4 regions of the Rhizobium sp. RCC_161_2 genome follow, and region 3 is predicted to be linked to each of the others. Evidence: predicted binding sites of a transcription regulator. Region 3 holds the regulator's gene; each other region holds the start of a gene.
The links. Region 3 encodes PhoB, which activates phosphate uptake and scavenging genes when phosphate is short. Its sites were predicted from a motif close to TGTCATNNANCTGTCAT; they were not measured.
Positions count from the first base shown of each region.

Region 1: AB6803_RS06870 (esterase-like activity of phytase family protein) is a predicted target of PhoB. The motif match lies at 2,118-2,134, and genes of this name have one in related genera.
Region 2: ugpB (sn-glycerol-3-phosphate ABC transporter substrate-binding protein UgpB) is a predicted target of PhoB. The motif match lies at 2,200-2,216, and genes of this name have one in related genera.
Region 4: AB6803_RS24485 (DUF2794 domain-containing protein) is a predicted target of PhoB. The motif match lies at 2,325-2,341, and genes of this name have one in related genera.

Region 1 covers NZ_JBFUPL010000002.1:565,923-570,836, reverse strand. The annotation lists gene AB6803_RS06880 (DUF502 domain-containing protein) at 111-812, shown strand; gene AB6803_RS06875 (YiiG family protein) at 873-1,811, opposite strand; gene AB6803_RS06870 (esterase-like activity of phytase family protein) at 2,297-3,793, shown strand; gene recG (ATP-dependent DNA helicase RecG) at 3,837-4,914, opposite strand, start outside.
Region 2 covers NZ_JBFUPL010000001.1:441,975-446,888, forward strand. The annotation lists gene ugpA (sn-glycerol-3-phosphate ABC transporter permease UgpA) at 1-592, opposite strand, end outside; gene ugpB (sn-glycerol-3-phosphate ABC transporter substrate-binding protein UgpB) at 660-1,970, opposite strand; gene AB6803_RS01960 (helix-turn-helix domain-containing protein) at 2,250-2,378, shown strand; gene AB6803_RS01965 (N-acetyltransferase family protein) at 2,490-3,086, shown strand; gene AB6803_RS01970 (MFS transporter) at 3,083-4,267, shown strand; gene AB6803_RS01975 (KTSC domain-containing protein) at 4,433-4,639, shown strand; gene AB6803_RS01980 (ABC transporter substrate-binding protein) at 4,895-4,914, shown strand, end outside.
Region 3 covers NZ_JBFUPL010000005.1:62,223-67,136, forward strand. The annotation lists gene AB6803_RS14725 (aspartate aminotransferase family protein) at 50-1,249, opposite strand; gene AB6803_RS14730 (GcrA family cell cycle regulator) at 1,679-2,215, shown strand; gene phoB (phosphate regulon transcriptional regulator PhoB) at 2,303-2,986, opposite strand; gene phoU (phosphate signaling complex protein PhoU) at 3,018-3,731, opposite strand; gene pstB (phosphate ABC transporter ATP-binding protein PstB) at 3,783-4,598, opposite strand; gene pstA (phosphate ABC transporter permease PstA) at 4,612-4,914, opposite strand, start outside.
Region 4 covers NZ_JBFUPL010000010.1:205,603-210,516, forward strand. The annotation lists gene AB6803_RS24470 (Bax inhibitor-1/YccA family protein) at 1-190, shown strand, start outside; gene AB6803_RS24475 (N-acetyltransferase family protein) at 312-869, shown strand; gene AB6803_RS24480 (outer membrane protein) at 1,170-1,793, shown strand; gene AB6803_RS24485 (DUF2794 domain-containing protein) at 1,903-2,304, opposite strand; gene AB6803_RS24490 (DUF1223 domain-containing protein) at 2,604-3,347, opposite strand; gene acnA (aconitate hydratase AcnA) at 3,610-4,914, opposite strand, start outside.

The sequences.
Region 1 (4,914 bases), on a different contig from region 3:
GTGGCTGCCGGGTTGTGCGCCGCGCCGATTTCTGGCACGATTCATCAAGGAGATGGTGGGGGGATTTGCCGGTTAGCGGTTGGCGACGGAACGGAGTTTTCGAACGGCGAATGACGGAAAAGCCCATCAAAGTGTCCGTGGCGACGCGGCTCAGAAACAACTTCCTGGCCGGCCTCATTATCTGCGCGCCGATTGCCATCACGCTCTGGCTTACCTGGTCTGTCATCCATTGGGCCGACAGCTGGGTCCGGCCCTATATTCCTGCGCGCTACGATCCCGAGAGCTACCTGAACTTCGCCGTTCCCGGTACGGGCGTGGTGATCGCGATGATCTTCATCACCATCATCGGCTTCCTCGCCAAGAACCTGATCGGCCAAAGCATCGTTCGCTTCGGCGAGTCGATCGTCCAGCGTGTGCCGCTGGTGCGGACCATCTACAAGAGCCTGAAGCAGATCTTCGAAACCGTGCTGAAGGAGCAGGGCACGTCGTTCAAGAAGGTCGGTCTGATCGAATATCCGAGCCCCGGCCTCTGGTCGATGGTGTTCGTCTCCACCGACGCCAAAGGCGAAATCGCCTCGAAATTCAATGCCATGGGGCATGATATGGTGGCGGTTTTTCTGCCGCCGACCCCCGTGCCGACCGCCGGCTTCCTGATCTTCGTGCCGCGCGAAAAAATCACGCTTCTGGACATGAGCCCGGAAGACGGCGCCAAGCTTCTGATTTCCGGCGGGCTGGTCTCGCCGGAATATCGCGAGAAGCTGATCACGCCCAAGGAAGTACCGCCGCCCGTTCCGATGAAATCCCTGTCTTAGAACTACACCGCGTGCGGGTATGGTAACTTATGCTCCGGCCAGTCGCTGCGTGCAGAGCCTCTATCTCACGCTGTTGAACATTTCGACAGCAGAGTTGAAACGGGTGACGACGAGCTGGTATTTGTCCGGCGTGGGATCCTGCTTGATCTGGCGGAAGTCGCCGACCATTCCGGTCAGACTGTCGTTGATGCCGTCAAGAAGCGGAGTATTGACGCCGCTGCCGCCTTCCTGTTTGGCCTTCGCCATGGCGGTGCGCTGATCCTCCAATGTCTTTTCCAGATCAGTGATCTTTGCGTCTATTTGGCTCTGCAGAGCAGGCTTGCCTGGGTCTTCCGAACTATTGAGAAGATCGACCAGTTGTCTCGCTTGGCTGAGGGCAAGCCGTGTCTGGTAGACCGGCATGTCTCCCCGTTCCTTGATCTTTGCGAGCTCGGCCTGTTCCCGGCGGTCGAGTTCCTTCTGCAATTGCTGATGGAATTCCTCCAATGCGTTGGCGGCGGACTGGAAGTCGGCAAGCATCAGCGGATCCTCGCGCTTTCCACGCGCCAGCGCATCTTCCATATAGGCCTTGCTGCTATAATAGACATCCAGACCGGAAAGGCGGGGAACGACCTGACCGAGCGCAGAGATCAGCTTGTCGGCGGCGGCATCCAATTCCGTGGCGGCATCGCCCTTTGCACCACGTACCGTCTTTAGTTTATCCGTGGATTGTTCGAGCGAGCCTTTGCTGACGTCGGTAATATCGTCGGAGGTCGCGCTCTTCGAAATATTGGCGTTCTGATAGGCTTGATATTGCGCCAGCAGGCCGGAATCCCCGATGAGATCATTATAGGCGAGCACATAGTCGTTTAATTTCGCGCTATTTGCCAGCTTCGTTGCCGTATCGGCGGATGACTGGTTGCTGGCGGCAGTGGAGCTCGACTGATCGTCGCAGGCCGAAAGGCCCAGGATTGCGGTGAATGCCATCGCGAAAATTGCGACAGAAGCAGACGTCTTCATGGAATGAAACCCTTCGCTATATTATGGCGTTAACAGCAATTGTTCCGACGATATCGCAAACTCGGTTCACAGCTAGCTTAGGAAACGACCTACGCCAAATGCGGAACGGTTTCAATCTCAAGATGTTATGACCGAGCGAAAGAACGTTATGCTGGCGATCATTTAGTCGGCTGACGATCTCTGAGATTTTTTGCCAGGGGCATTCGACCTAGAATTGCCCGGCCGCTCCGATATGGTTCGCGGGAAGCTTTTATTCAGCACGTCATTTGGCCGATTGACGCCCGGTTCGCATCAGAGAGATCGAACTGTCATGTCTCTATCATATTGCCGTTCTAGACCGGTTGCCGGAAGGGCAGGCGGGCACATCTCATGGTCGAATGTTTCCAGCTCAACGGAGCCGGACGTTTTCGTTCGATGCGGTTTTCAACCGATCCGAAGATGAATGCCGTTCCAGCACAAAGAGCTTTCATCAGGAGAATATTGCCGTGAGAAATTTGCGTTCCATGAGTTTGCCGCTGCTGTCGGCAGCGCTCGCCACTTTCGTTTTTGCTATGCCGGTCGCAGCCTTCGCCGACAGTTCCGTCGCCGTCGGCGGCATCACGTTGATCAACAAGGGCCTCGTCGCTGTCGGTCGTATCCGGGCCAACCAGCGCGACAAGTTCGGTGAGACCTTCGGCTCCGGCTCCGGCATGTCGATCGACGCCAAGAGCTGGGTGCGCAATGCGGATGGCTCCTACAAGGGATCGTTGTGGCTGCTGCCAGACCGTGGCTATAACGTCGTCGGCACCACCGATTATCGTCCGCGCCTCAACACCATCGACGTTCAACTGACACCGGTCGCGCCAGGCGCAACGCCGCCGGCCGGCAAGGAGCAGTCGGGCGTCGTTGCCACGCTTGCCGATACCATGCTGCTAACCGACAATAAGGGCGCCGACACCACCGGCCTCGATCCCTCGAGTGGCAGTCGCCATCCGGAAGATGGCATGCCCTTGCTGCCTGAAGCGCCGAACGGCAAGATCTCGCTCGACAATGAAGCCATCGCCCGCCTGCCGGATGGCACCATGTTCATCAGCGACGAATACGGCCCCTATATCTACCGCTTTTCCGCCGGTGGCCGCATGATGTCCGCCACGCCCCCGCCGGCAGCACTGCTGCCGATGCGTCATGGTGCGATCAATTTCGCCTCGAACAATCCCGGCCCCGGCGAAAGCGCACCCGATCCCAAGGATCCAACCAGCGGCCGGCAGAACAATCAGGGCCTCGAAGGCATGTCGATGACCCCGGACGGCAAGTTCCTGATCGCCGTGCTGCAGTCGGCGACCCGCCAGGACGGCGGCGATTCCGGCTCGACCCGGCAAAACACCCGCGCGCTGGTTTACGATGCCGCCGATCTGGCGCATCTGAAGCTGGTGCACGAATATGTCGTGCCATTGCCGGTCTTCACCAACAGTAAGGGCAAGACGGCTGTCGCCGCCCAAAGCGAAATCGTGGCGCTTTCGCCGACGAGCTTCCTGATGCTGGCGCGCGACAGCAACAACGGCTACGGCATGGAAGGCGAAAAGTCGCTCTACCGCAGCATCGACGTCATCGACGTATCGGCCGCCACCGATATCGCCGGCAGCAAATTCGATGCCGACACGCCGGTTGCTCCGAAGGGTGTTCTTGATGCCTCAGTGAAGCCCGCAACGGTCAGCCAGTTCATCGACATCAACGACAGCGCCAATCTGGCTCGCTTCGGTCTCCATAACGGTGCGCCGAACGACCGCAACAATCTCTCCGAAAAATGGGAGGCTATGTCGTTCGTCAGCGTTCTCGACCCGAAGCTGCCGGATGACTACTTCCTGTTCGTCGCCAATGACAACGACTTCTTGACCCAGGACGGCTTCCAGGTAGGCGCTGCCTACAAGGGGGAAGGTGGGGCTGATGTCGATACCATGTTCCAGGTGTTCCAGGTGACGATCCCCGGCCTGTCTGCCAAGTAACGGCCTTTGAAAAGGGATGGACGCGGTCGTCGCGTCCATCCGACTATCCGGCTCTCAGGAACCGGATCGCCTCGTCGCGGCGGAAGAGATAGAGCAGGGTGCGTACCGCCATGCCGCGCTCGCCGGTCAGGTCCGGATCGCGGTCGATCAGATAGGCGGCGTCCTTGCGGGCGATTTCGAGAAGATCGGCATGGGCCTCGATGCTTGCGATGCGGAAGCCGGGCGTGCCGGACTGGCGCGTGCCGAGCAACTCGCCTTCGCCCCGCAGCTTTAGATCCTCTTCGGCGATGCGAAAGCCGTCCTCGGTATCGCGCATGATCGACAGCCGCGCATGTCCAGTCTCGCCGAGCGGACCCTTATAGAGCAGGATGCAGGTTGAGGCTTCGTCACCACGCCCGACGCGGCCGCGAAGCTGATGCAACTGCGCCAGGCCGAAACGCTCGGCATGCTCGATCACCATGATCGTCGCATCGGGCACGTCGACGCCGACCTCGACAACGGTGGTGGCAACCAACAGGCGGATTTCACCGTTCTTGAAGGCCATCATCACGGCGTCTTTTTCCGGCCCGCTCATGCGGCCGTGGATGAGGCCTATGCCGGCGCCAAGCGCCTTGACGAGTGTTCCATGCCGCTCCTCGACCGACATTAAATCGGATTCTTCGGATTCTTCCACAAGTGGGCAAATCCAATAGGCTTTCTTGCCTTCTGATAGTGCGCTCCTCAGCCGGGATACGATATCTCCGGTGCGCTCGGTGGGAATGGTGATCGTCTGGATCGGCTTGCGGCCTGCCGGCTTTTCCGTGAGCTTGGAGACATCCATATCGCCGAAGGCGGCCAGCACCAGCGTGCGCGGGATCGGTGTGGCGGTCATCACCAGCATATGCGGCGAGATGCCCTTTGCCGTCAGCCGCAGGCGCTGGTGAACGCCGAAGCGGTGCTGTTCGTCGACGACGGCCAGCATCAGGTTGGCATAGCTGACGCTGTCCTGGAACAACGCATGCGTGCCGATGACGATCTGCGCTTCGCCAGAGGCGATGCGCTCGAGGATGGCATCGCGTTCGCGGCCCTTGGTGCGGCCGGTCAGAACTTCGACGGAAAGATTGGCGCTGGCGGCGAATTTC
Region 2 (4,914 bases), on a different contig from region 3:
TGCCGCGCGCGCCGTCGATGGAGGCGGCCTCGAGCAGCGATTTGGGGATTGCCTGCAGGCCGGCAACGAAGAACAGAAAATTGTAACTGATTTGCTTCCAGGCGGCGGCAACGATCACCAGTACCATCGCCTGGTTACCGTTCAACAGCGGATCCCAGGCGAAGCCGTTGCGACGCAGGATATAGGCGAGGGTGCCCATCGCCGGATTGAACATGAAGAGCCACAGCATGCCGGCGACGGCGGGTGCGACCGCATAGGGCCAGATCAGCAGCGTGCGATAGAGGGTCTGCCCGCGCACCACCTTGTCGGCGGCGGTCGCAAGTGCCAGCGCGACAATCATCGACAGCAACGCTGTCGCGACGCAGAAGACCACGGTCACCTGCAGGGAATGCAGATAGGTCTCGTCGGACAGCACGGCGCGGAAGTTGGCAAGCCCCACGAAGCCGCTCTTCAGCCCGAAGGGATCCTCGCGCTGCATCGACTGATAAAGCGCCTGGCTCGCCGGCCAGAAAAAGAAGACCGCCGTCAGGATGATCTGCGGAGCGACGAGGAGATAGGGAAGGATCTTGTTGGGAAAGACAACGCGTTGCACGGCGATCTCCTAGGACAGGGAAATTGCCCGCAGCCTCAGCAGCTGCGGGCTGGACCGCATCAATGCGTCAATTGCCGATGGCCTGCTGGATGGCGGCGTTGCCGCGCTGAACGGCCTTGTCGAGCGCGGTCTTTGCGTCTTCCTTGCCGGCCAGCATCGCCTCGAACTCCTCGTTCATGATGTCGCGCACCTGCGGCAGGTTGACCAGGCGCACGCCCTTGGAGTTCGCTGTCGGCGCCTTGCCGAGCATCTGCAGGATCGGCGTCTCGCGGCCGGGGTTCTTCTCGTAGAAGCCGGACTTCTTCGTCTCCTCATAGGCCGCCATCGTCACCGGCAGGTAGCCGGAGACCTGATGCAGGCGTGCCTGGATTTTGGTCTGCGACAGGAAGTGGAAGAATTCGGCGATGCCCTTGTATTCGGTATCGCTCTTGCCCCCGAAGACCCAAAGGCTGGCTCCGCCAGGGATGGTATTCTGCGGCCGGCCTTCGCCGTCGTAGTAGGGCAACTGCCCAATGCCGTAATTCATGCCGCTCTTGACGATGTCGCCGAGACCGCCGGAGGATTCCGTCAGGATGCCGCATTCTCCGGAGGTGAAGAGCTGCTTGGCTTCCGAGGTGCGGCCGCCATAGCGGAAGGTGCCGTCCTTGGCGAGATCGGCGATCGCCTGGAAGTGCTTCTCGAAGAGCGGCGTGTTGAATTCGAGCTTGACGTCGGTGCCGCCGAGGCCGTTTTCATTGCTGCCATAGGCGACATTGTTCCAGGCGGCAAAATTCTCGGTCTGGATCCAGGTGAGCCAGGTGGAGGTGAAGCCGCAGGCCGATGCACCGCTCGACCTAATCTTCTTGGCGGCATCGAACACTTCCGGCCAGGTCTTCGGCGGGCTTTCGGGGTCGAGCCCGGCCTTCTTGAAGGTGTCCTTGTTATAGTAAAGGATCGGCGAGGAGGAGTTGTAGGGGAAGGACAGCATGGTCCCGTCGGGCCTGGAATAATAGGAGACGATGCCGGGCAGATACAGCGACTTGTCGAACGTATAGCCGCCCTTTTTCAACACATCGGCCGCCGGCATGATCGCGCCTTCGGCCCCCATCATCACACCGCTGCCGGCGTCGAAGACCTGCAGGATTGCCGGAGCCTGCTTGGCTCGAAACGCGGCGATGCCGGCATTCAGCGCTTCCGGATAGGTGCCCTTGAACACCGGGACGATCTTGTAGTCTTTCTGGCTCTCGTTGAATTCCTTGGCGAGTTGTTCGACGACCTCGTTGTTGGCGCCCGACATGGCGTGCCACCATTGCAGCTCGGTCAGCGCAAATGCGTTCGATGTCATGGAAAACGAGACGGCAATCGCCGCAGCTGAAGCGCAGATAAAACGTACGGACATGTTTCCTCCCAAGTGTCCCGACAGGCGCAGACCACGCCCGGCCCTATTTTTCGGCATGGGGATCCTCCTCGATCCCTATGCCGGACGTTCCATTCTAAAGCCGCGACTTGAAACAAATTTCCCGCGGCAAGACCGACTGGCCCCTTCGTCAATTCTTGCCTCTCTTTGGAGGGAGGCGACGACGACTGAATCATCCGATCCATCTATGTATGCTGAGAAATGAGAATATACGACAGTTTTGTGACAGTGCGGCGTGCAAAGATTTTTGGGCGCCGTCGAATGGCTCGACAGGCGGCGTCCATACAGGCAATCGCCTTCGACCTTGGCTACAGCACGCCTTCGGCCTTCATCGCCATGTTCAAACGACTGTCCGGCAAGACTCCGGAGCAATACCGGGTCGGTCGCTAGGCAAAGTTTTCCTTATGCTTCGTATAATCGTCAAAAGCTTCATTCATGATCTGCCGTTCTCCATGATGCGGCGTCGTTAAAGACAACGGCGTGTTGAGAAAAGATTGAGCAATGAAAAGCGAGCAGACCTTGGAAGACCGAGACATATTCATTGAGCGGGATCGGCCCGTCATTCGCGATGCCAGCGATGGGGATATGGAGGCCATACGCGACATCTATACGTATCATGTTCTCCACGGACTGGCGACATTCGAGGAGGTGCCACCATCGGCCGACGAGCTTCGGTCGCGTCGGGCATCCGTGCTCGCCATCGGGCTACCCTATCTCGTTGCCGAATTGAATGGCGAGATCGTCGGCTACAGCTATGCGACCGCCTATCGGCCTCGCCCCGCCTATCGTTTCTCGATCGAGGATTCGGTTTATGTCGCGGATGGTCTCGGCGGCCGGGGTGTCGGCAGCGCGCTTCTCCAGGAACTCATTGCCCGCTGCGAGAAGGGGCCATGGCGACAAATGCTGGCCGTCATTGGCAATAGCGGCAATGCAGGTTCGCTCGCGCTGCATCGCCGGATGGGGTTCCAGCCCATCGGGACGTTCAAGTCCGCCGGCTTCAAGCTTGGCCGATGGGTGGATACGGTGCTGATGCAACGGGCATTGGGGGAGGGCGACCAGACGACGCCGGCGCAAAACAAACCGGAAACGGATCGGTGATTTCCGGCAGGACGATCCTGTGCCTTGCGTTATCGCAGCTCGTCGCCTGGGGTGTTACCTATTACCTGATCGGCGTATTCGACAAGTTGATGGCTGCCGATCTTGGTTGGTCAAGCGAGATCATCCATGGCGGATTTGCGATAGGGCTGTTGGCGATGGGCGTGGTCTCGCCGCTTGCCGGGCGCTCGATCGATCGTCTGGGTGGACGAAAAGTGATGGTCGCGGGGGCTGTGCTGACCGCGATCGGATGTTTCGCGCTCGCCATCTGCGAGACGCTGCTGGGGTATTGCGCTGCCTGGATCTGTCTCGGCATCGCCATGCGGCTCACCCTTTATGATGCGGCATTTGCCGCGCTCGCACGGATCGGCGGTCTCAGGGCCCGGCGCCCCATGTCCCAGATCACCCTGTTGGGCGGCCTTGCCTCCGCCACCTTCTGGCCGGTCGGTCACTTCCTTGCCGTCACGTTCGGTTGGCGCGGCGCCGTTGCCGTCTATGGCGGCCTCGCTCTATTAACGATCCCGCTCTATCTGGCAATCCCGGAAGAGCGGACGGAAGCCTCGTCCGAGACCGCTGCGCATTCTCCGCCGCTCGCAACCGATCCTCGGGAGGTCATCGTCTTCGGCAGGCTCTACGCATTGCTGATCGGCCTTGCCAATTTCCTGAACGCCGGCATGTCCGCCCATATGATCGGTATCCTGACCGGTCTTGGTCTGGCTGCGTCGGCAGCCGTTTGGATCGCCGCTTCGCGCGGCGTCGGGCAATCTCTCGCACGCCTCTGCGAGGTGCTTTTCGGCCGCGAGATCGATCCGTTTACGCTTACTCTTCTGGCATCCCTGATGCTTCCGGTGGCCTTTGTCGCCGGTCTATTTGCCGGCAAATCGATAGTCGCCGCCATCGTCTTTGCAGCTCTCTACGGCATCGGCAATGGACTGCTGACGATCACCCGTGGCACGCTTCCGCTCATCCTGTTCGATCCCCGCAGCTACGGCTCGGTGGTGGGAAGCCTGATCGCGCCGAGCTTCGTTCTCTCTGCCACGGCACCCGTGATCTATGCATTCGTCATAGACGGTTTCGGACAAGCCGGTGCGCTCTACTTGTCGGCAGGCATTTCGATGGTTGCGCTGATTGCGGCCGCCGTCTTGCACCTGCTGGGCAGGCGGCGGCTCGTTCTCCCCATCTAGGCGACTGACAAATTCCGCCCCGAAATAGGGTCAGGTCTAGCCCGTCAAGCCGTCGCCTCCGCCGTTCGATAAAAACTGATGGTTGCAGACTACTCTTCTTTAACTAGGTCACTTCACGCGATGTTGGGATTTTCATGGCATAACCGTTTCAAAGAAGAGGGCGCTATGAAAGAGTTTCCAGTTTCATCGAAAATTATTAAATCCGTCGCTTTCCACCCCGAGGACGGACGTCTTTATATTCGCTTCAAAAACGGCGAGGAACGCCTGTTTGCCGGCGTTCCGGAAAAGGCCGCTATCGCCATGGTCAAGGCACCGTCGCCCGGCCAGCATTATATCGAACATATCCGTACCCGCTTCGAGCGCGTCGCCTAAAATCCGATACTGGCTCGATCTTGCCTCGTGGCAGGTTAAGCCACTGCGACCGGAGGCCAGACGGCCTTCGGCGGATAGATGGTCGGCGTAAGTTTGAAACGGTATTTTGCGAACGTCGCGTCAAAAGAACCAGAATGCCTTTAGTCCACTAATTTTATAGACAATATTCCAAGCACGGGATTGCCGCTGCGTTGCAGGTTTGCACGCTGGCAGGGCCGGTCAATTTTGATCGTTTCCAATATCGGGGCTTAGAATATGGGGCGTGCAGTCTTTGG
Region 3 (4,914 bases):
ACAACAACGCCCGCGCGGGGCAAAACGCCCCAATCAACGGGCGCTGGATTTAGGCCGACTTTTTGACGCGGGTCGCGCGCACGGATTCTGCAGCGCGTTCGATGCGGGCAATGCCTTCGCGTGCTTCCTCGGCGGTCACCACCAGCGGCGGCAGCAGACGGATGACGTTATCGCCGGCCGGCACGCCGAGAAGATGCTCGGCGCGGATGGCCTGCAGCAGCTCCACCTGTGGAATGGCGGCCTTGATGCCCAGCATCAGGCCCTCGCCGCGGACATCCTCGATGATATCGGGGAAACGATCCTGAAGCGAGGCGAGGCCCTGACGGAACACCAGGGCGATGTCGCGCACATGTTCGAGGAAGCCGTCTGCCAGCACGATATCGAGCACGGCATTGCCGACTGCCATGGCGAGCGGATTGCCGCCATAGGTCGAGCCATGCGTACCGGCCTTCATGCCCGAAGCGGCTTCCGCCGTCGCAAGGCAAGCGCCGAGCGGGAAGCCGCCGCCGATACCCTTCGCCACGGCCATGATGTCGGGCGTGACGCCGGACCATTCATGGGCAAACAGCTTGCCGGTACGGCCGACGCCGCACTGGACCTCGTCAAGGATCAGAAGAAGGCCATGCTCATCGCAGATCTGGCGCAAGCCGCGCAGGAATTCGTTGGTCGCAGGGCGGATGCCACCCTCGCCCTGCACGGGCTCGATAAGAATCCCGGCCGTCGCATCGGTGACAGCGGCACGCACGGCGTCGAGATCGCCGAACGGCACCTGGTCGAAGCCCGGCGCCTTGGGGCCGAAACCTTCGAGATACTTCTCCTGTCCGCCGGCGGCGATCGTCGCGATCGTGCGGCCGTGGAAAGCGCCTTCGAAGGTGATGATATGGAATTTCTCGGGATGGCCCTTGGAGAACTGGTACCGCCGCGCCGTCTTGATCGCGCATTCCAGTGCCTCGGCACCGGAATTGGTGAAGAACACCTTGTCGGCAAAGGTGGCTTCCGTCAGGCGCTTCGACAGCTTCTCCTGGCCCGGCACCTCATAGAGGTTCGACAGGTGCCAGACCTTGTCGGCCTGCGCCTTCAGTTCCGCAACCAGATGGGGATGCGCATGACCGAGCGAATTCACCGCGACGCCTGCGGCGAAATCGAGATAGCGCTCGCCTGTCTCCGTGAACAGCCATACGCCCTCTCCTCGCTCAAACCGCAGCGGGGCACGCATATAGGTGTCATAAAGCGGCGCGGTTTCAGCCATGGCCCGTATCTCCTCGATCACAACCTTTAGGGCCAATCGTTTCCTTCAAGTGAAACGGGCCCGGAAAAATCAAAAATGCCGCCTTGCGGCGGCTGAGGCACTATTGATGTTTTGCACCGCAATGTCAACAAAACAGGCGATTTAGCAGGCGCGGCAGAGCACCTCTGAACGAGAGGTATGCCTTCAATTGCTAATATTGCAAAAATGCCACGCCTAGACAAGCAAGTTGGGGAAAACCCCGAAATCGATTCCCCAGGAATCATGCGACTCTTGTCACGGAGTCAGCCTCACACTAGGTTAAATCTCAATTACTAGACTGCATGCGGCGGGAACTAGTCACCACAATTTTTTAAGCGTTTCGGGCCTCGACCCCATCTGAGGCAATGGTGAAGGATTCTGCCATCGGAAACGCGACAGCGGAGACAGGGCATGAATTGGACAGACGAACGCGTCGAGAAGCTGAAGAAGCTGTGGTCCGAGGGTTTGAGCGCGAGCCAGATCGCGGCGCAGCTTGGTGGCGTCAGTCGTAACGCCGTCATCGGCAAGGTACATCGCTTGAGCCTGCCGGGCCGAGCGAAGGCCGGTGGCACGGCGACGGCGGCCCGAGCGCAGAAGCGCAACACTTCGGCGCCACGCGCACCGAACTACGCCTCGCGCGTTGCAACCCGCACGGTTACCCGTCAGCAGGGCGCAACGATGCTCAAGGAAGAAGTCGAGATCGATACGGTCAACGAGATCGAATATCGTCCGGCAGCCAATGTGGTCGTTCCGATTTCGCGACGCCTCGGCCTGACGGAACTCACCGAACGTACCTGCAAGTGGCCGGTCGGCGATCCTCTGAAGGATGATTTCCACTTCTGCGGTAATGACAGCCCGGATGCATCGCCCTATTGCGGCTACCATCAGCGCCTGGCCTATCAGCCGGTGCATGAGCGCCGGCGGCCGGCGGCTCAGCCACGCGGCTGAGATGCGCCATAGCTGAAGAAAAGAAACGGGCCGAAAGGCCCGTTTTCTGTTTCCGCCGCTATGTTGGGTGACTGACCGGTTTCCCGCTCAGGCCTCCATGGAATAACCCGCGCCGCGAACGGTGCGGATGACATCCTGCATATTGGAGAAGTTCAGCGCCTTGCGCAGACGTCCGACATGGACATCGACAGTGCGTTCGTCGACATAGATGTCATGCCCCCAGACACCGTCGAGGAGTTGCGATCGCGAGAAGACACGGCTCGGCGAGGACATCAGGAACTCCAGCAGGCGGAATTCGGTCGGCCCCAGCCGCACTTCGCGGCTCTTGCGGTGAACGCGATGGGTCTCGCGGTCCAGTTCGATATCGCCACAGCGCAGCACCGTGGAGAGAACCTCCGGACGGGCACGGCGCAGCATCGCCTTGACGCGGGCCATCAGTTCCGGCGTCGAGAACGGCTTGACGACATAATCGTCCGCACCGGTGGAAAGGCCGCGCACGCGCTCGCTTTCCTCGCCGCGGGCGGTGAGCATGATGATCGGCAGGCGCTCCGTCTCCGGCCGCATGCGCAGCCGGCGGCAGAGCTCGATGCCGGACACGCCGGGGAGCATCCAGTCAAGGATCAGAAGATCGGGAATGCGCTCCTGGAGGCGAAGCTCGGCTTCGTCGCCTCTCAGGATCGTGTCGACCTCGAAGCCTTCGGCCTCGAGATTATAGCGCAGCAGAACGCTGAGCGCTTCTTCGTCTTCTACAACAGCAACTCTCGGAACCATACGTCTCTGGTCTCCTTCTTTGGCGTCTGGATTATTCCGTCACCGCACCGACGGTGTTGGCGGTATCGTCTTTCGGGCGCTCGCCTTCGGGCTGGCTGCCGGTTGCCATGTAATAGATCGTCTCAGCGATGTTGGTGGCATGGTCGCCGATACGCTCGATGTTCTTGGCACAGAAGAGAAGATGCGTGCAGGTAGTGATATTGCGCGGATCTTCCATCATGTAGGTCAGCATCTCGCGGAAGAGCGAGGTGTACATCGCGTCGATTTCCTCGTCGCGCTCACGGATCGACACGGCCTTGTCGGGCGAACGGGTCGTGTAGACGTCGAGCACTTCCTTGAGCTGGCTAAGCGCCAGTTCGGAGAGATGTTCGATGCCACGGGCAAGTTTCCGTGGAACGCCGGTGCCCTGGACGGCGATGACGCGCTTGGCGGTGTTCTTGCCGAGGTCGCCGACACGCTCCAGATCGGAGGCGATGCGGATCGAGCCCATGATTTCGCGAAGGTCGGCGGCCATCGGCTGACGGCGAGCGATGGTGACGATCGCCTTATCGCCGACTTCGCGCTCGGCATGGTCGAGAACGACGTCGTCGGAGATGACCTTCTGAGCCAGAGCCGCGTCGCTGTTGACGAGCGCGCGTACGCTATCGCTGACCATCTGCTCGGCCAGGCCGCCCATTTCGGCAATGCGGCGCGTCAGGAACTTCAGGTCTTCGTCATAGGCTGAGAGAATGTGAGTGGAGACCATTTTTCTATCCTCAAGGTGAACTGTGTGAAAGGAGCCGCGCGCCTGCCATCATCAACCAAAACGGCCCATGATGTAATCCTGCGTGCGGAAATCGTCGGGATTGGTGAACATCTTATCGGTATCGTTCTCCTCGACCAAATGGCCGAGGTGAAACATTGCGGTGCGCTGCGAGACGCGGGCCGCCTGCTGCATGGAATGCGTCACGATGACGATCGTGAAATTTTCCCTGATCTCGTGAATCAGTTCCTCGACCTTAGCCGTGGCGATGGGATCGAGCGCCGAGCACGGCTCGTCCATGAGAATGACCTCCGGGCTGACGGCAACGGCGCGGGCAATGCAGAGACGCTGCTGCTGGCCGCCGGACAGGCTGGTGCCGGCTTCCTGCAATCGATCCTTGACCTCGCCCCAGAGGCCGGCCTTCTGCAGGCTGGTTTCGACGATATGGTCGAGATCGGACTTGGAGCGGTGCAGCCCGTGAATACGCGGGCCGTAGGCCACGTTCTCATAGATCGACTTCGGGAAGGGATTGGGCTTCTGGAACACCATGCCGACGCGGGCGCGCAATTCCACGACATCGATGGCGGTGTCATAGACATCCTGATCGTCGAGCGTGATCTTGCCGGTGACGCGGCAGGTGTCGATCGTGTCGTTCATGCGGTTGAGGCAGCGCAGGAAGGTGGACTTGCCGCAACCGGAAGGGCCGATCAGCGCGGTGACCGTATTGGCACGGATGTTCAGGTCGACACCGAACAGGGCGCGCTTGTCGCCGTAATAGACCGAGACGTCCTGGCCGATCATCTTGTAGGGGATCGTCGTCATCTTCCTGGCCAATGCCTTCTCGCTTGCGGCTTCCGTCATCACGTTCATCTCGTCTCCCCCTCTACCAACGCCGCTCGAAGCGACGACGCAGCAGGATGGCCCCGATGTTCATTGCAACAAGGAAGAAGAGCAGAACGATAATGGCCCCGGAGGTTCGCTCGACAAAGGCGCGCTCGGCTTCGCTCGCCCACATGTAGATCTGCACCGGCAGCGCGGTCGCGGGATCGAGCGGCGATGTTGGATAATTGGCGACGAAGGCGACCATGCCGATCAACAGCAACGGCGCGGTTTCGCCAAGCGCATGCGCAAGCCCAAGGATCGTACCGGTCAGGATGCCCGGCATGGCGAGCGGCAGGACATGGTG
Region 4 (4,914 bases), on a different contig from region 3:
CTCGGTGATCGGCGTGCTGATCTTCGCGGGCCTGACCGCCTACGATACGCAGCGGATCAAGGAAATGTACTACCAGGCCGACGATGTTACCGTGGCCGGCCGCAAGGCGATCATGGGCGCCCTGTCGCTCTACCTCGACTTCATCAACCTCTTCATGTTCCTGCTGCAGTTCATGGGCAACCGCCGATAATTGCTGCGACCTGAATGATCCTTTGAAAAGGCGGCTTCGGCCGCCTTTTCTATTTGCCATGCTACTGCGCGCGCGATTTTATACCGGAGTCTTCAAACCGCAGATCAGGCAACAAACCCAGATGTCCTTCCGCCTCCGTCAGGCCGCCCCGAACGACCTCCCCGAGATTGCCGCCATCTATCGCGATGCCGTTCTCAACGGCACCGCAAGCTATGAGCTTGTCCCGCCCGATGAGGCGGAAATGGCAGGCCGCTTCCAGGCGGTCCGCGACAAGGGCTATCCCTATATCGTCGCCGAGGACGAGAGCGGCAAAGTTCTCGGCTACGCCTATGCGTCCGCCTTCCGCACGCGGCCGGCCTATCGCTGGATGGTGGAGGATTCGATCTACATTGCGCCTGAAGCACGCGGTCGCGGCCTCGGCAAGCTGCTGCTGGCAGACCTGATGGAAACCTGCGAAGCCCTCGGCTTTCGCCAGATGATCGCCGTCATTGGCGGTGCGGCACAGGCCTCCATCGCCCTTCACCGCGCCGCCGGTTTCGCGGAGACGGGTCTGCTGAAAGGCACCGGCTACAAGCACGGCCGCTGGCTGGACACGATGCTGATGCAGAAGGCGCTCGGTAAAGGCGCGGAAACGGACCCCGATCCCTCGGCCTATCCGGGGACCCTGTTCAGCGAGTAAGGCAGTCTCCCTTTTCCCCTGGAGAAAAGGCACCGGACCGGCCGGATAACAATGGGGCTGGAGCGAAAGCTCCAGACGATCCTCATGTCCGGAGAAGAGCCGGATGCGATCCCGCAACATTTCTCAACATTAAAGCAGCCACGGCAACATTCGGTTCGCTATTTTAACGGCAATACCGTTCCGCAACCGCCGATTCCCCGACTTGTTCAGAGATTTGTTTTCCCTCGCATTGAGGCAGGACCGCATACCGCAACCTGTGGGCATCGCATTGGCACATATGATTTATAGAAGGAAATATATATGAAATATCTGCTCATTCCCGCCCTGCTCGCCTTGGCCTCGACCTCCGCGGTTGCCGCTGATCTGACCGAGGAGCCTGTTGCCGCTTCCGCTCCGGCTTCAGTCTTCACCTGGTCCGGCCCTTATCTCGGTGTCCACGGCGGCGGCGCAATCACCAAGGGCAGCTTCAAGTTCGGCAGCGGCAACCAGTCCGAAGACTTCAAGGGCGGCTTTTTCGGCAATTTCTTCGGATACAACTATCAGTTCGACAAGGTCGTCGTCGGCATCGACGGCAATATCGACTACAACTGGAACAACAAGGCCGTCGCCAATGCATCCAGCGTCGGCACCGATTGGTCGGGCGCGGTTCGCGGACGGGTCGGCTATGCTTTCGACAATCTGCTGATCTACGGCGCGGCCGGATGGACCGCTGCTCGCGGCTTCGCCGACGTTCCCGGTTCGGGCGACGGCAAGGTCATCTTCAGCGGCTGGACGGCCGGCACCGGTGTCGACTATGCCTTCACCAACAACATCTTCGCCCGCGCGGAATACCGCTACAGTGATTTCGGCAGCAAGGAATTGCAGGGCGTGAAGAGCGACCTTACCGAGCAGTCAATAAATCTCGGCGTCGGCTTGAAGTTCTAAATTCGGCACTGTCCGGCTCGAAACGAAAAGCCCCGCTCATCGGCGGGGCTTTTCGTTTGTCCCCGAGCCGCTGATCATAGGGGCGGCCGGTTGCTCGGGGTGATCGAGATCACTTCTCCACCAGCTTCAGCTGCTTGTCGAAAACCTTCAGCACCTGGCTCAGCTCATGGCCGCGCTTCAGGATCATGCCGTTGGTGTTGACCACGCTGAAGGCGCCCTGCTTGGCGGCGAGCTTCGGGTTTTTCTCGATACGGAAGAGCGGCAGTTCGCCGGAGCGCTTGAAGACGGAAAAGACCGCCTTGTCCCCGAGATGGTCGATGGCGTAGTCACGCCACTCGCCCTCGCCGACCATGCGGCCGTAGATCCACAGGATCGCGTCCAGCTCCCTGCGATGGAAGGTTACCGGCAGCGGATCCCTGCTCTGCTTGTATTCCCTGAGATCAACGACGATGGAAGAATTGGTGTCGACAGAACGGCTTTCGCCGTGTCGTAAATCCGGCTGATCAGTCATCAATCCCCCAGGGGCTGGTCATGACAAGAGGATGACAGTTTGCCTCAGCCGCACCAAATTGCAAGACCAGCGCCCACTCACAATTTTTTGCACCCGGGGAAAGCATCTCCGCAGCGCCGCATTTCAGTCAAAACGACGCCCCATTTTCCGGAACTATTGATAGTTGTTTGGCGCCGCCGCGCCAAACGGCCCGGCCGGGGCGCATCGACCGAACCCCAGCCCCGAATGCGTCCTCGCCGGGCACCTCGGTCCATTGCGGCCTGCTGAAACAGGAATTCTTGGGCCCTGGCCGAAAGCGATCAGCCGTCGGAGCCGATCGTCAGCACGGTCGCGCCGATGATCGCCGCCGGGTCTCCCGACGAGGTGGAGGATTGCAGCAGAACCGCCATGCCGCGCCGGCCGTCCTTGTCCAGGACATTGGCGGGCAGCACCACGCTCATTTCCTTACCATCCCACATGCCGACGGTCTCGACATCCGAAACCGCATGCAGATAGGCAATCTGTTGACCGTTGTTTTCGCCGCCCTTCGGCGAGACGAGCTGTTCCTTGTCGAAATAAGCGACAACCACATTCGCCTTGCCCTGGCCGGCGCCGATCTTGATCTCCAGCTCGTCGCCCTTCATGGCGGCGGTCACCGGGATTGTCAGGCCTTTGCCGTGGTGCTGGAAGTCGTCGAGCTTGACATTGATGCCGTCGAAGTCGGCACCACTCATATGATCTCGGCCATTGATGATCGCCTGCGGCGTATAGACCCCGCTGCGGCCCATCGTCCGCGCATAGGCATATTGGCGCGCCGTATTGTCCTTGGACGCCATCGTGTCGTTCCAGCCGAGATAATTCCAGTAGTCGACATGATAGGCGAGCGCCACGACGTCGCCCTGCCGGATCAGCTTGCGAAACGCGGCATCCGCCGGCGGGCAGGACGAACAGCCCTGCGACGTGAAGAGTTCGACAACCCCCTTGATCTTGGCAAGCTCCTGCGCATGCAGCGAACTCGCGAGCGCGATGCCTGCCAGAAGTGAAACCGAAAATCGAAGGCGCATGCCGTTATACCTCTTTCTCAGACGCTGAAGGCCGAAGCCAATACAGCACCCTGAAATCGCCTGCGGCTTTCCAGGGTATCCGTAAAGCTCTCATCAAGCCTGATAAATCTGAAACAAGAGATAATAGCTAAGCGCGATGACTAAAAGTCACGAACGGGTGAGAGAAGCCCCTGAGAGCACCACACCGAACACATCGGCGTGAAAAACATGACGCCGCCGGAGAAGTTTCCCCGGCGGCGTGCAAAGATGGCTTTAACGCCGATCAGGCGGCGAGATCGCGCAGAACCGTCTGCAGGATGCCGCCATTGTTGACGTAGACGACCTCATCCAGCGTATCGATACGGCAGATGATCGGGATGTCGCGGACCGTGCCGTCGCCATAGGTGACCTTGGCGATCTTGCGCTCGCGCGGCTTGATGTCTTCCAGGCCTTCGATCGTGACGACTTCATCACCCTTGAGGTCGAGAGTGGCCCAGGTGGTGCCGTCCTCGAAGACGAAGGGGATGACGCCCATGCCGACCAGGTTCGAGCGGTGGATACGCTCGAAGGACTGGGCGACGACGGCGCGCACGCCGAGCAGGTTGGTGCCCTTGGCAGCCCAATCGCGCGACGAGCCGTTGCCGTATTCGACACCGGCGAAGATCACAAGCGGAACGCCCTCGGCCTTGTACTGCATGGCCGCGTCATAAATCGACATCTCTTCCTTGGACGGATAGTGGATGGTGTAGCCACCTTCCTTGCCGTTCGGGCCGAGCATGTGGTTGCGGATGCGGATATTGGCGAAGGTGCCGCGCATCATCACTTCATGATTGCCGCGACGCGTGCCGTACTGGTTGAAGTCGGCAACGCCGACGCCATGACCGAGCAGGTAGGAACCAGCCGGCGAGGCGGCCTTGATCGAACCGGCCGGGGAAATGTGGTCGGTGGTGATCTTGTCGCCGAAGAGGCCGAGAACACGGGCACCCTTGATGTCGGAAATGCCGGCGCCGGTCTTGCCCATGCCAACGAAGTAAGGCGGGTTCTGCACATAGGTCGAGTTGTCGTCCCAGGCATAGGTCTGGCCCGGAGGAATCTGCACGGCCTGCCAGTTGGCATCGCCCTTGAAGACGTCGGCGTACTTGGATTCGTAGAGTTCGCGGGTGACGTATTTCAGGATGAATTCCTGGATCTCATGCGAGCTCGGCCAGATATCCTTGAGGAAGACCGGCTTGCCGTCCTGGTCTTCGCCGATCGGCTCCTTGGTCAGGTCGAGCTGCACCGTGCCGGCGAGCGCATAGGCGACGACGAGCGGCGGCGAGGCCAGGTAATTGGCCTGGACGTCGGGCGAGATACGGCCTTCGAAGTTGCGATTGCCGGAGAGAACGCCGGAAACAATCAGGCCCTTGTCGTTGATCGTCTTCGAGATCGGCGCCGGCAGCGGGCCGGAATTGCCGATGCAGGTGGTGCAGCCGAAGCCGACCAGGTTGAAGCCGAGCTTGTCGAGATCAGCCTGCAGGCCGGACTTGGCGAGATATTCGCCAACGACCTGAGATCCCGGCGCCAGCGAGGTCTTGACCCACGGCTTGCT